Regions from separate parts of the Halomonas sp. M1 genome, predicted to be linked through region 1. Evidence: predicted binding sites of a transcription regulator. Region 1 holds the regulator's gene; the other holds the start of a gene.

Region 1 (6,467 bases):
TCACGTACAAAGCCATACCGGCTCTGGCTTAGAAGGCACGCTAAACGGTTCTACTTGGCGCCTAGGGAAACCGGACTTTGCCTGTAAAACGGCTATTGCACCGCCCGGCCCCGGGCAGTGGCTGCTGCTGAGCGAAAATAGCGAGCCGCGCGCATGGTTTAAACTGCATGATGGCATTCGTGATGATGCAGCCCAAACGGTGGCCGCTCTCCAGGCCCGAGGGTTAACGGTTGAACTTCTTTCTGGGGATACCCAAGAGGCGGTTGAGAGCCTCGCCCAGCAGCTCAATATCACCACCTGGCATGCGGGCAGGTCACCCGAAGGAAAACTTGAGCGACTACGCGAGCTACAAGCCCAAGGCGAGTGTGTCGTAATGATTGGCGACGGCATCAACGACGTGCCCGTCTTAGCGGGTGCTGACGTGGCGATTGCCATGAACGGCGCCACGGATTTAGCCCGCACGCGCGCCGATGCGGTACTTCTCAGTCCCCGTTTGATGCGGATATATGACGCTATCGAGATTTCCGGAGCCACGCGCAAGATCATGCGACAAAATATGCTGTGGTCAGTCTGCTACAACTTCTCAGCACTGCCACTGGCCGCCATGGGCCTGATACCACCATGGCTTGCCGCTATTGGCATGTCGCTTAGTTCTCTGGTAGTGGTGGGTAATGCGCTGCGCCTGTCACGCTGGCGTACCCAATCGGCTCCACTGATAGCCCCTACTCATCCGGTGAACGCATGACAATTCTTTATCTGCTTATTCCTCTATCGCTTATCTTACTCGGCCTCGCCGTCTGGGCGTTTTTTTGGGCGGTTAAGCACGACCAGTTTGATGATCTTGAAGGGCCCGCCTACCGCGTTCTGTTCGATGACGATGAGAATGACTTAACTAAGGAGCAGCGCGACGAGCGTAAAATAGCGTCTCGTAAACAGGCTAAATCAAACGACTCAGAACCACCGCCATGAACCCAACAGGGTTAGATTTACCACCGGTCATGGCGGCTTTTGTATTTGGTTTGATGGGGGGTGCTCACTGTATCGGCATGTGTGGCGGCATTATGAGCGCACTGACCTTTGCTGTACCGCCAAGCATGCGCCACCCCGCCCGTATGGGTGGCCTTTTACTAAGCTATAACGCTGGCCGCATTCTAAGCTACATGGTCGCAGGCGCCCTAGTGGCGGCGCTGGGTACGCTTATTTCGCTTTCTCCCACCGCCCGCATTATGCTGCAAGCGTTTGCCGCGCTCATGCTGATTTTAATGGCGCTGTATATTGCCAACTGGTGGAAGGGTCTGCTTAAGGTCGAAGCCATTGGGCGACACCTATGGCGCTATATAGAGCCGCTAGGGCGGCGTTTGATGCCCGTTGTGCACCTTCCCCAGGCATTTACCCTTGGCGCGCTATGGGGCTGGCTACCCTGCGGCCTTGTCTACTCCATGCTGGCCTGGAGCCTCGCTATCGCCGACCCACTCCAAGGTGCACTGCTGATGGGCGCCTTTGGTTTAGGCACCCTACCAGCGCTGCTGGCCACCGGCTTGGCTGCCCAGCAGCTTAGCCAGCTAATACGCCATCCGGCCACTCGTAGCATCGCTGCACTGACTATTATTGGTTTTGCGGTATGGCAGCTATGGGCGCTGATGGGTCATGGCGCCCATTAACGCCCTGACGCGTATACCTTGATGCAGCTCAACGCTTTCATGGTTTGCTTGTTCTAGCATTTAGCAGCGTTTAAGCCTGTTTTTCTCGGCATTAACACCTGTGATCCCCTATTGCTTTTGATCTTGCTATTCAAGCTTGGTGCAAGCCTTGCTTTTAAACCCTGGAGCGCCTTCCATGCCTGCACATGCCACTGCTGCCGTTTCACACCCTACACTTGCAGCGCCTCCGGCCACAGCCTGGGATGAAGCGCTGCTTCGCCGCTACGACAAAAGCGGCCCCCGTTACACTTCTTACCCAACCGCGCTCGCTTTCAATGAGCAGTTCACCGCAGATGATTTTACCCAAGCGCTTGAGCGTAGCAATCAGAGCCAGCGACCGCTATCGCTCTATGTGCACGTGCCTTTTTGCCGCAAAATTTGCTTTTACTGTGCCTGCAATAAGATTGCTACCAAAAACACCCAGTTGGCAGAGCCGTATCTCTCTAGACTCGACCGTGAAATGGTTCTCACCGCTCGCCACCTAGATACTAAGCGCCCAGTACAACAGTTGCACTGGGGCGGTGGGACACCGACGTTTCTCTCGCTTGCACAAATGAGCGACCTGATTGACCGTTTAGACGCTCGCTTTGGTTTATCCATGTCGCCTGATCGTGATTACGCCATTGAAATTGACCCGCGGGAAGCCGATGTATTTACCCTACGCCACTTACAGTCACTCGGGTTTAACCGGCTGAGCCTTGGCGTACAGGATTTAAACCCACGGGTACAAAAAGCGATTAATCGTGTGCAGCCACGAGTGCTCACTGAAACATTAATGGATGAAGCCCACCGTCTAAGTTTTCGCTCACTTAATCTCGATTTGATCTATGGCCTGCCCTTTCAAACCGAGCAGAGCTTTGCCGACACACTGCAGCAGGTTATTGAGCTAAACCCTGCACGGTTATCAGTGTTTAACTATGCCCATATGCCCACTCGCTTTGCGCCTCAGCGACGTATTAATGAGGAAGACTTACCAAGCGCCGATGAGAAACTCGCTATTTTGCATACTACTATTGAGATGCTTACCAGCGCAGGCTATGTACACATTGGTATGGATCATTTTGCCCGACCGGATGATAGCTTGGCGGTGGCCCAGCGCAACGGCTCACTTCAGCGTAATTTCCAAGGTTACTCCAGCCATGCTCAGTGTGATCTGATAGGGCTAGGCGTCTCAGCCATTTCTCGCGTGGATGACGTTTATGCGCAAAACCCAACCTCTCTTGAACACTTTGAAGCAGCACTAGATCAAGGTAGGCTAGCAACAGTAAAAGGTTTAAGATTAAATCAGGACGACCTAATACGGCGAGACGTTATTGAACGCTTAATGTGTGATATGCGAATTGATCTAGCAGCGGTAGGCCAGCGCTGGGGAATTGATGCTGCTGACTACTTTTCTCCCGTTCTTGAGCAGCTTCACGCGGCAGAACAGGACGGCTTGCTGATACGTGACGGCCTCTCTTTGAGCGCCACACCCACAGGCCGACTGCTTATTCGTCATCTTGCCATGGCCTTCGATGCTTATTTATCCGGCCAGTCGTCTCAGCGTTATTCAAAAATTATGTGACCCTATTGAGGCGCTCTTGCCTGGCGCCTATCATGGCAAATGATAAACGGAGAATTACATGCCTCACCAAGCCAGCCCCCGACGTTCACTGCTGCAAGAAGCACGCTGTCAAACCTGCAGCCTTAGTTCGTTGTGCCTACCGCTGGCCCTTGAGCTTGAGGACATGGGGCAGTTTGACGCTATTATCCGCCGCCGGGCACCGCTTAAAAAAGGTGAGCCGCTGTTTCGCCAGGGAGACCCGTTTACCAGTGTGTATGCCGTTCGCTCGGGTAGCCTTAAACAGGTCACCAGCGAAGGTAATGGCAACGACCAGCTTACCAACTTCTACCTGCCCAGCGAGCTGGTGGGGTTAGACGGCATTGATGAAAACTATTACCCCGGCAGCGTTATTGCCTTGGAAACCACGACCGTTTGTGAAATCCCTTTCGACCGCTTGGATACACTCTCTGAAGAGCTTCCCGAACTACGGGGACAGCTCTACCGGAGCATGAGTAAAGAGCTGAAAGATGACCGCCGAATGATGCGCCTGCTATCACGCAAAACCGCCGACCAGCGACTCGCTAGCTTCTTAATCACGCTCTCAGACCGCTTTCGTCGGCGTGGTTACTCCCCCTACAGCTTCCGGCTCTCTATGTCCCGGGCGGATATGGGAAATTACTTGGGCCTCGCGGTAGAAACCGTCAGCCGTATTCTTAGCCGTTTCCAGCAACAAGCCGTGGTAGCCGTGTCAGGGCGTGAAATTAATATCCTCGACATGCAGCGGTTAATTATCTTGGCCGAAGAGGACGAGCAGATCGCTACCCCACGTTAAATGCTTGAATGCGCCCGGCCATCAGTGCTGCTTGTTTGCTTTCAAGGTTTGCAAAATCAAATAGCTGGCGGTCGGCAAGCTGGGAGGGGGCCACATTCGTCACCGCTTTAAACATGCTTTCCAGCCGCCCAGGATGCTTCTTATCCCACTCTGCCAGCATATCTTTAACGACCTGACGCTGGAGGTTGGGCTGCGAACCACACAGGTTACAGGGAATGATGGGGAACTCCATTAGCCGGGAGAACTCGGCAATATCCGCCTCTTTGCAGTAAGCAAGCGGACGAATGACGATGTTTTTACCATCATCAGAGAGCAGCTTAGGCGGCATAGCTTTTAAAGTCCCGCCAAAAAACATATTTAAAAACAGCGTTTCTAAAATATCTTCCCGGTGATGACCCAAAGCAATTTTGGTAGCACCAATCTCTTCAGCAAATCCATACAGCGACCCTCTACGCAGTCGCGAACAGAGTGCACACGTGGTCTTTCCTTCTGGTGTTTTCTCTTTCACCACCGAGTAGGTGTCCCGCTCTAGAATATGGTACTCCACCCCCTGCTTATCCAAATACTGCGGAAGGATGTGCTCTGGAAAACCCGGTTGCTTCTGATCCATATTCACCGCCACCAGTGAGAAGTTAACCGGGGCGTTGCGCTGCAAGTTGCGCAAAATCTCAAGCATGGTGTAGCTATCTTTGCCACCCGATAGGCACACCATCACCCGGTCGCCTTCGCCAATCATCTGATAATCGATGATTGCGTTACCCACCTCGCGACGCAGGCGTTTTTGCAACTTGTTGAATTCACGCTTCTGTTTTGCGTCTTGGGTGTCGGGTAGGGCTTGCTGGCTGGCCGCTTGGGCGGCATCGATGGTCGCCGGGTCAAAATAATCAAGAGATTGCATGGTATAGGCACTGCCGCTGGTAGAAAAAGCAGCGGCCATTCTAACAATACTCGACAGCTCCACCCAACAGAAACCCAGCGGGTTTAAGCCACCTGGGCAGTCTCACGCTGCAAACGGATATACAGCAGCGCACTCGCAGCAGCCTCACTTAGCACCCCGTGGCTGTTCATTGCGGGCAGTTGCCATCGCTCTAGCGCCTCGCCCAAGTCGTTGCCGATATCTACCTGGGGGTGTAAACGTCGCAGCTGGCGATGATGAAGCTTGGCGACATCCACCTGCGCATTGGGCAAACCGAAGCCAAGCGCCTCCTTGAACTGCATATTTAGCTGATCAAGAGAGCGATCTATTTGCCAGCCTATTAAGGGCCGGTTGCCAATAAATTCAGCCAGCGCCCCGAGATTCTCTGCATTGGGCGATAAAGCGACTGTCGTACCATAAACGTGTTGATGGCGCCTAAGCGTAGCGGCATTTGCGCTACGGGTGTTCGCTATCGTGGCAACCCAGGCTCTGCTGGTTTGAACATGGCGCTGGCTCAGCACCACTGCTGCCACGCTAATCACCGGGTGCTCACCTGCAGAGGCATAACACGCAAGGGCCACCTGCTCTTCCCCCATATAGGGCTGGAATAGCCATGCATAGGGAGAGCCAACACACCGGCGGCGGTCGCTTTCTCGCTGCAGGAGGGTGCGCAGGGAGCCGCTGAATAGCGACACGTGTCGATCTAACCATCGCATGCCGCTCACGAATACTCCAGATGATATCGGTGGGAAAGGCGCTGTTTGAAATCTTTAACAATATGCATCGCTTCGCGAAGCAAATCGCGCTCAAGGGAGGAGAGTTCCTGCACGACCACACGGTTAGTGCGCGTACCGGACGCACCATCCAACTCTTGAAGCTGCTGTTTTAGCCGCAGCTCTGTAAACAGCGCTAATGCCTCCCCCAAATCATCGGCGAAGCGACGATCCAACCGGCCATCCGTCGCTAGGGCATCTAAACGATCCAGCGTCGACGTTGCCTTAATCCGTCGCTCAAGCGCCATAGTGCGCACGCCATGCACAATCGGAAAAATGCCGCCTTTTTTTATATCAATACCGTGTTGGGGCTTTTTCAGCGAGCCAAAGAGCGTCAGCGGCGTCGAAAAACGCAAGGCCGTTCTGGCAAAGTAAGAGAGCAGCAGCTCGTCTCGGGAGCAGCGCTCAAAGAGTTCTTCCCGCACGCTCTCTAGTAACGTGGGATTCCCACCCACTGCGTGGGCATCAAGCAGAATCGCCAGCTTCATCAAGCTATCGCCATCCCGGGCACTGGCCCACTTCACAATATTTTTTTTCCATTGAGACACTGTCCCGACCCACTCGGGGTTAGACACCATAATGTTGCCGGGGCACGGCGGGTAACCTAATTGAATAAGCGTTTTCGTCAGCGTTTGCATTTGCTCGGCCACGTCAGGCCACTGACTGTCATCCGCTAAAATCAGACCATTATCCTGGTCTGTTT
Region 2 (6,467 bases), 990 kb from region 1:
GTGGTAGAGGCTGAAATCGCCGGTGTCGAGCACGAATATAGTGCGCTCGAAGGGGTGCAGGAAGATGTCATCGAAATCCTCCTGAACTTGAAAGATGTTGCGATTAAGATGCACAGCCGCGATGAGGCGGTGCTCTCGCTGAACAAGCAGGGCCCAGCCGTCGTCACCGCTGGCGACATTGCGCTTGATCATAGCGTCGAAATCGTCAACCCGGACCACATCATTGCGCATGTTAATGAAGGCGCCGAGCTGAAAATTCAGCTTAAGGTCGCGCTGGGTCGTGGTTATGAGCCGGCTGACGCTCGTGGCTCTGATGAAGAGACACGTGCTATTGGCCGCCTGCAGCTGGATGCCACCTTCAGCCCTGTCCGCCGTGTTTCCTACTCGGTTGAGGCCGCTCGTGTAGAGCAGCGCACCGATCTCGATAAGCTTATTATCGATCTGGAGACCGACGGTACCTTGGATCCGGAAGAGGCTATCCGTCGCAGTGCGACCATTCTGCAAGAGCAGCTGGCCGCCTTCGTCGACCTGGAAGCTGATAAAGAGCAGGAAGTCGAAGAGGAAGAGGATCATGTTGATCCTATCCTATTGCGCCCCGTAGACGATCTTGAGTTGACCGTTCGCAGCGCTAACTGCCTAAAAGCCGAGAATATTTATTACATCGGAGATCTGATCCAGCGCACTGAAGTTGAGCTGCTGAAGACCCCGAACCTCGGTAAAAAGTCTTTGAATGAAATCAAAGATGTATTGGCGGCGCGCGGCCTGTCCCTGGGTATGCGGCTGGAAAATTGGCCACCCGCTAGCCTGAAGGACGACAAAGCCTCCGCGTAAGCGTCGACTTGAGTCCCAGTTTGGTAAGGAATTACAACCATGCGTCATCGTAAGAGTGGTCGTCATCTGAATCGTACCAGCTCGCATCGTCAGGCCATGTTCAAGAACATGTCTGTCTCGCTGGTCGAGCATGAAGTCATTAAGACAACCCTGCCTAAGGCTAAGGAACTGCGTCGCGTTATCGAGCCGCTGATCACCCTAGCCAAGCAGGATAGCGTTGCAAACCGTCGTTTGGCGTTTTCCCGCACGCGCTCTAAAGAAGCCGTCGGCAAACTGTTCAACGAGCTAGGTCCGCGTTACGCCGAGCGTCCGGGTGGTTACATCCGCATTCTCAAGTGCGGTTTCCGCACCGGCGACAACGCGCCCATGGCGTATGTTGAGCTAGTTGATCGTCCGGTTGCTGAAGAAGAAGCGGTTGCAGAGTAAGTTTCTGTACCCTTTTTCGAGCATAAATGAAAACCGACCCTAGCGGGTCGGTTTTTTTATGTCTGCTGTTTTTATAGTTAACCTATATACTCTTTTTAGAAGCATCATTTTACCAAGTAAGCGTGCTAGCCTTTTGAGGGGCAAGCGGGCTGCTATTGAGTGTTCACATACGTCTAATAAGCAAGGGGCATGTATGGCCACAATAGGAATATACGCAAGGGGTGTGGCGCTTTGGTGGGTGCCGCTTACGCTCTCTTTGCTGATGCTGGGGGCGTTTACCCAGGCTCAAGCCAATCCGCGCTACGCCGGTATTGTGGTGGATCTGGAAAATGGTGAAGTACTGTATGCAGAAAATGCTGACGAAAGACGCTACCCGGCATCACTGACCAAGATGATGACGCTTTACCTGTTGTTTGAAGCACTGGAAAAGGGTGAGCTTACTCTAGACCAAGCGTTGCCCGTTTCGGCGCAGGCTGCTGCGATGCCGGCCACTAAGCTCTGGCTGGCGGCAGGTAGCTCGATTCCTGTGGATAGCGCGATCCGTGCATTAGCTGTGCGTTCAGCTAACGATGTTGCGGTGGTAGTTGCTGAGGCGCTTGGTGGTAGCGAGCAGCGCTTCGGTCATTTAATGACTGCAAAAGCCCGTGAGCTGGGTATGAATTCGACCACCTTTCGCAATGCTTCCGGTTTGCCGGATGACCAACAAATTACCACCGCGCGGGATATGGTGACGCTATCTGTGCGAGTAATGCAGGATTTCCCTCAGTATTACCACTATTTTGGCCTTCAAGAATTTACTTACCGGGGAACGCGGCATACCAGCCATAATCGGTTAGTGCGTAACTATCCTGGAGCCGATGGTCTTAAAACAGGTTTTATTCGCGCCTCAGGTTTCAACGTGGCCACGACTGCCGTAAATAACAACCGGCGCTTGGTAGGCATTGTGATGGGCGGTTTTACGGGGGCGTCCCGTGATACTCATATGGCGAACCTGTTAGATCGCAGCTTTAGCCGTGCAGCACTGCGTGACCATGGTACATGGTTAGCCAATACCGATATCTCCCGTGAGTTTATGACGTTTCCAGGGTTAGCTCAGCCCATCAATCAGCCTGCAGCTCCTAGCCAGCCTATGCTTGCTAACGTCGCGACGACGCTGTCTCCTGCGCGAACGGCAGCAGTGGCAGTAGAAGAGCAGCTTTCCCGTTCGTCAGAGCAGAGCACTGATACCCCCGCCTCGGCACAGCCAGATCCATTGCAAGCGTTTATTGAGCGAGAGCGTGTGATGGCTACGGTTGCACCGGCGGCAGAGCAAGCTTCAGGTGGTGTTTGGGGTATTCAAGTAGGTGCCTTTAGCCAAGCATCTCACGCTGAACAGCTTGCTCACCAAGCGGCGCAACGCTTACCTAACAGCGTCGGTGGCCGTGTGCTAATTGACACCTTAGAGGGTCAGACACCGGTATTTCGTGCCCGTGTAGTGGCGTTAGATGAAGGAGGGGCAAGGCAAGCTTGTCAATCGCTTCAAGCTCAGGGCATGGACTGCATGGTGGTGAACGCTAGTTTGTAATCGCACTGATGACATACTGCCCCGCCAACCCTGTGTTGGCGGGTTTTTTTTGGTTAGTGGCTACCCAGAGCCCGATGAACTGAGGAGGCGCAAATGACAACATCGTTAAAAGGCATACTCTGCATGTGCCTGGGAGTACTGTTTTTAGCACTGGGCGATGCTGTCTCAAAATGGCTTGGCGAAGTGCACTCGCCGCTGCAGATCATTTTCTTTCGTACGCTGGTATCGTTACCGCTGATTGCGTTGATGGCCTACTTCGCTGGTGGGCTACGAAAGTTAAGCACGAAGCGACCAGGCGTGCACTTGGTGCGAGGGCTTATCTACACCGCGACGATGATCTTTTTCGTCTGGGGGCTTATCTTGCTACCTCTGGCGGAAGCGACGGCCATCGCCTTTGTTGCACCGCTTTTTGTCACGCTGCTGTCGGTGCCACTGCTGGGTGAACGTATTGACACACCTGTGCTGATCGCCTCGCTGGTAGGTTTTGTGGGCGTGCTGATTGTGGTGCGCCCGGGGGGCGATGCGTTCCAACTAGGCACGCTAACGCTATTGGGGGCCGCTTTCTTTTATGCCCTTATGATGATTACGGCGCGCCGTTATGGTGCCAGAGAGCACCTTTGGGCAATGGTGTTCTATATGACATTAGTGCCCTTTGTTATTACGGCGGTCAGTTTACCCTGGGTGTGGCAAACGCCGCAGCCGTGGCACTGGCTTGGGTTTTTAGCGGCCGGGGTACTGGGTATTGGCGCCACTGCGTTTATTACGTTGGCGTTCCGCTTCGCACCCGCGGCCATCGCTGCACCGTTTGATTACACCGCGATGCTTTGGGCGGTTCTGCTGGGTTGGTGGTTCTGGGGCGAGCTACCGGACCTGTGGGTGTGGGTAGGCAGTGCGCTGATTATGGGCAGTGGTTTGGCGATTGCTTACCATGACCGGCGCACAACGCTAAAGCGCCGTCCAAGCGCTTAAATAGCGCTGGTTGCCGCTACTTTTTGATCCAGGTCATCAAAGCAGAGAGCTGAACAAGACAGTACGTTTGGGCTGTTTATAATCCGGCCCTTTCAACCTGTGCGCTTTGGTGATTGCTGACGCGCCACGGGCCATCGTCCTGATAACGGTGACTGTTTATGCAAGCCCCAGAACTGCTTTCCCCTGCTGGTACCTTTAATAATATGCGTTACGCTTTCGCCTACGGGGCAGATGCGGTATACGCTGGCCAACCGCGTTATTCGCTGCGTGTGCGAAACAATGATTTTAAGGTCGATAATCTGCACCGTGGCATCGAATATGCCCATGCACGCGGTAAGCAGTTTTATGTGGCGTCCAACATTGCGCCCCATAACAGCAAGTTAAAAACCTACCTGCGGGATATGGAGCCGGTGATTGAAGCACGGCCGGATGCGCTGATTATGTCGGACCCAGGTTTGATCATGATGGTGCGTGATCGCTGGCCGGAACAAGAGATCCATCTCTCAGTACAATCCAACGTTGTAAATTGGGCGGCCGCTAAGTTTTGGCAGCGTCAGGGCATTAGCCGGATTATTTTATCCCGCGAGCTCTCCCTTGAAGAGATTGGTGAAATACGTGCTGAGTGCCCGGACCTAGAGATCGAAACCTTTGTCCATGGAGCGCTCTGTATTGCTTATTCAGGCCGTTGCCTGCTCTCAGGTTATTTTAATCACCGTGACCCTAACCAAGGCACCTGCACCAATGCGTGTCGTTGGAAATACAACACCGTCGCCGCCACTCACGACGAGACGGGCGATTTGGTGCCTGCCAATCCGGGGATGACGGCAACGGCGAATGATCAAGATGAGTTGTCGGCGTTGATTGAAGATGTGACACGCCCAGGCAAGCTGATGCCCGTTTATGAAGATGAGCACGGCACGTACATTATGAACTCGAAAGACCTGCGCGCCGTTCAGCACGTAGCACGGCTAGCAGAGATGGGTGTCTCATCGCTCAAGATTGAAGGGCGTACTAAATCCTACTATTACGTCGCGCGGACGGCCCAGGTCTACCGCCAGGCCATTGATGACGCCGTCGCCGGGCGGCCCTTTAATATGGGGCTAATGGATGAACTTGAGAACCTAGCCAATCGGGGCTACACCGAGGGGTTCTATCGCCGCCATGTACACGATGAGTTCCAGAGCTATGAGCAAGGCAGTTCCATCGGTGTGCACCAGCAGTTTGTAGGCGACGTCCTCGGCTACGATGCATCACGGGAAATGCTTGATATAGAAGTTAAGAACCGCTTTGAAGCAGGCGACAGCATGGAGCTAATGCTGCCCGGTGGCAATCGCCGTTTTGCGCTTGAGTACATAGAGAACCAGCGCGGCGAAGGCTTGCGTGCTGCCCCCGGCTCTGGGCACCGGGTTCGTATCCCGGTACCTGGGGCTGACATTCAGCCTGGGCAGCTTGAGTTTGCCTTGCTAATGCGCGATCTCAAGCCAGCGGCGTCTATTCCCGCTGTTCAGCTAGGAATGCCTGCTTCCTGAGTCTGCTCCACCGCTGAAAACGCCTGCGCCGCCTGGCGCGGGTATGGCTGACCACAGATGGCTGAAATCACCGCAAGGCCATTGGCGCCTGCGGTTTTAGCGTGCGCTGCGTGCTCAGCCTTTAGACCACCAATCGCCACGCTGGGCAGCGGGCAAACCTCAGCCAACTGTGCCAGTCCATCAAAGCCAATCGGTTGAGCGTGGTCTTGCTTGCTACCTGTGGCAAATACAGGCCCTAAGCCTACATAGTCCAGTAGCTCAACCGGGACGGCCTTGAGCTGGGAAAGTGTGTTAATAGAGAGGCCGATAATGGCATTAGGGCCTAGCGCTTGGCGGGCTTCCTGCACCGCCGTATCGCTTTGGCCCACGTGCAGGCCATCGGCGTTGCTCTCTATGGCTACGTTAAGGCGGTCGTTAATAATCAGCGGCACGCCGCTTCCCGCAAGCAGTGTTTTCAGGCGTTTCGCCTGGGCAATCATCTGCGCGTCGCTGGCGTGCTTGTCGCGTAGCTGCACGATAGTGACTCCGCCCTGCACCGCGGCCGCTACTGTCTGCTCTAGGCCAAAAGAGGCGCAAAGGTTCGCGTCGGTTACCAAGTAAAGCGAGAGATCAAACGGCATGCACTGCCTCCAGTTGGGCAAAGGTAGAAAGGTCATTGGGGGTGAGTTGATACAGCGCATCTAATAGCGCGACTTGAAAGCTGCCAGGGCCGGTGGCATGTTCTCCCGCTCGGCTACCTGCCAGGGCAAAGCAGGCTAGCGCGGCGATGCTTGCTTCAAAAGGGCGCTCACGATTTGACGCTACAAAGCCTGCTACCAAGGCGCTTAGGCCACACCCTAGGGTGGTTACTTTAGGCATCAGCGCATGGCCACCTGTGAGGCGATAGTGGTGGTGGCCGTTGGTCACAAAGTCCTCTAGGCCGGTCATCGCCACTACACAGCCATGGCGTTGAGCAAGCGCAATAGCCCCGGTAAAAGCGTCTTGGGTAGAGGCGGTGGCATCTACCCCGCGCCCTTGGCCAGCTAATCCTCCAAGCGCCAGGATCTCTGACGCATTGCCACGAATCACCGTCGGCTGGTAGGTGAGTAACTCAGCACATAGCGTTTGGCGAAAGCGTGTGGCACCCACGGCAACTGGATCTAATACCC

What was found. Region 1 encodes FNR, which switches genes on or off when oxygen is low (the NO sensors DNR and NnrR bind a similar motif). Its sites were predicted from a motif close to TTGATNTANATCAA; they were not measured.
Region 2: yegQ (tRNA 5-hydroxyuridine modification protein YegQ) is a predicted target of FNR. The motif match lies at 3,814-3,827, and genes of this name have one in related genera.

What each region holds. Positions count from the first base shown of each region.
Region 1 covers NZ_CP121119.1:1,695,378-1,701,844, forward strand. The annotation lists gene P8S54_RS07665 (heavy metal translocating P-type ATPase) at 1-745, shown strand, start outside; gene ccoS (cbb3-type cytochrome oxidase assembly protein CcoS) at 742-969, shown strand; gene P8S54_RS07675 (sulfite exporter TauE/SafE family protein) at 966-1,661, shown strand; gene hemN (oxygen-independent coproporphyrinogen III oxidase) at 1,837-3,264, shown strand; gene fnr (fumarate/nitrate reduction transcriptional regulator Fnr) at 3,323-4,075, shown strand; gene ttcA (tRNA 2-thiocytidine(32) synthetase TtcA) at 4,062-5,012, opposite strand; gene P8S54_RS07695 (DNA polymerase III subunit epsilon) at 5,057-5,707, opposite strand; gene P8S54_RS07700 (putative nucleotidyltransferase substrate binding domain-containing protein) at 5,713-6,467, opposite strand, start outside.
Region 2 covers NZ_CP121119.1:2,685,548-2,692,014, forward strand. The annotation lists gene rpoA (DNA-directed RNA polymerase subunit alpha) at 1-831, shown strand, start outside; gene rplQ (50S ribosomal protein L17) at 871-1,257, shown strand; gene P8S54_RS12450 (serine hydrolase) at 1,520-2,821, shown strand; gene P8S54_RS12455 (DMT family transporter) at 2,915-3,790, shown strand; gene yegQ (tRNA 5-hydroxyuridine modification protein YegQ) at 3,949-5,319, shown strand; gene thiE (thiamine phosphate synthase) at 5,295-5,939, opposite strand; gene thiM (hydroxyethylthiazole kinase) at 5,929-6,467, opposite strand, start outside.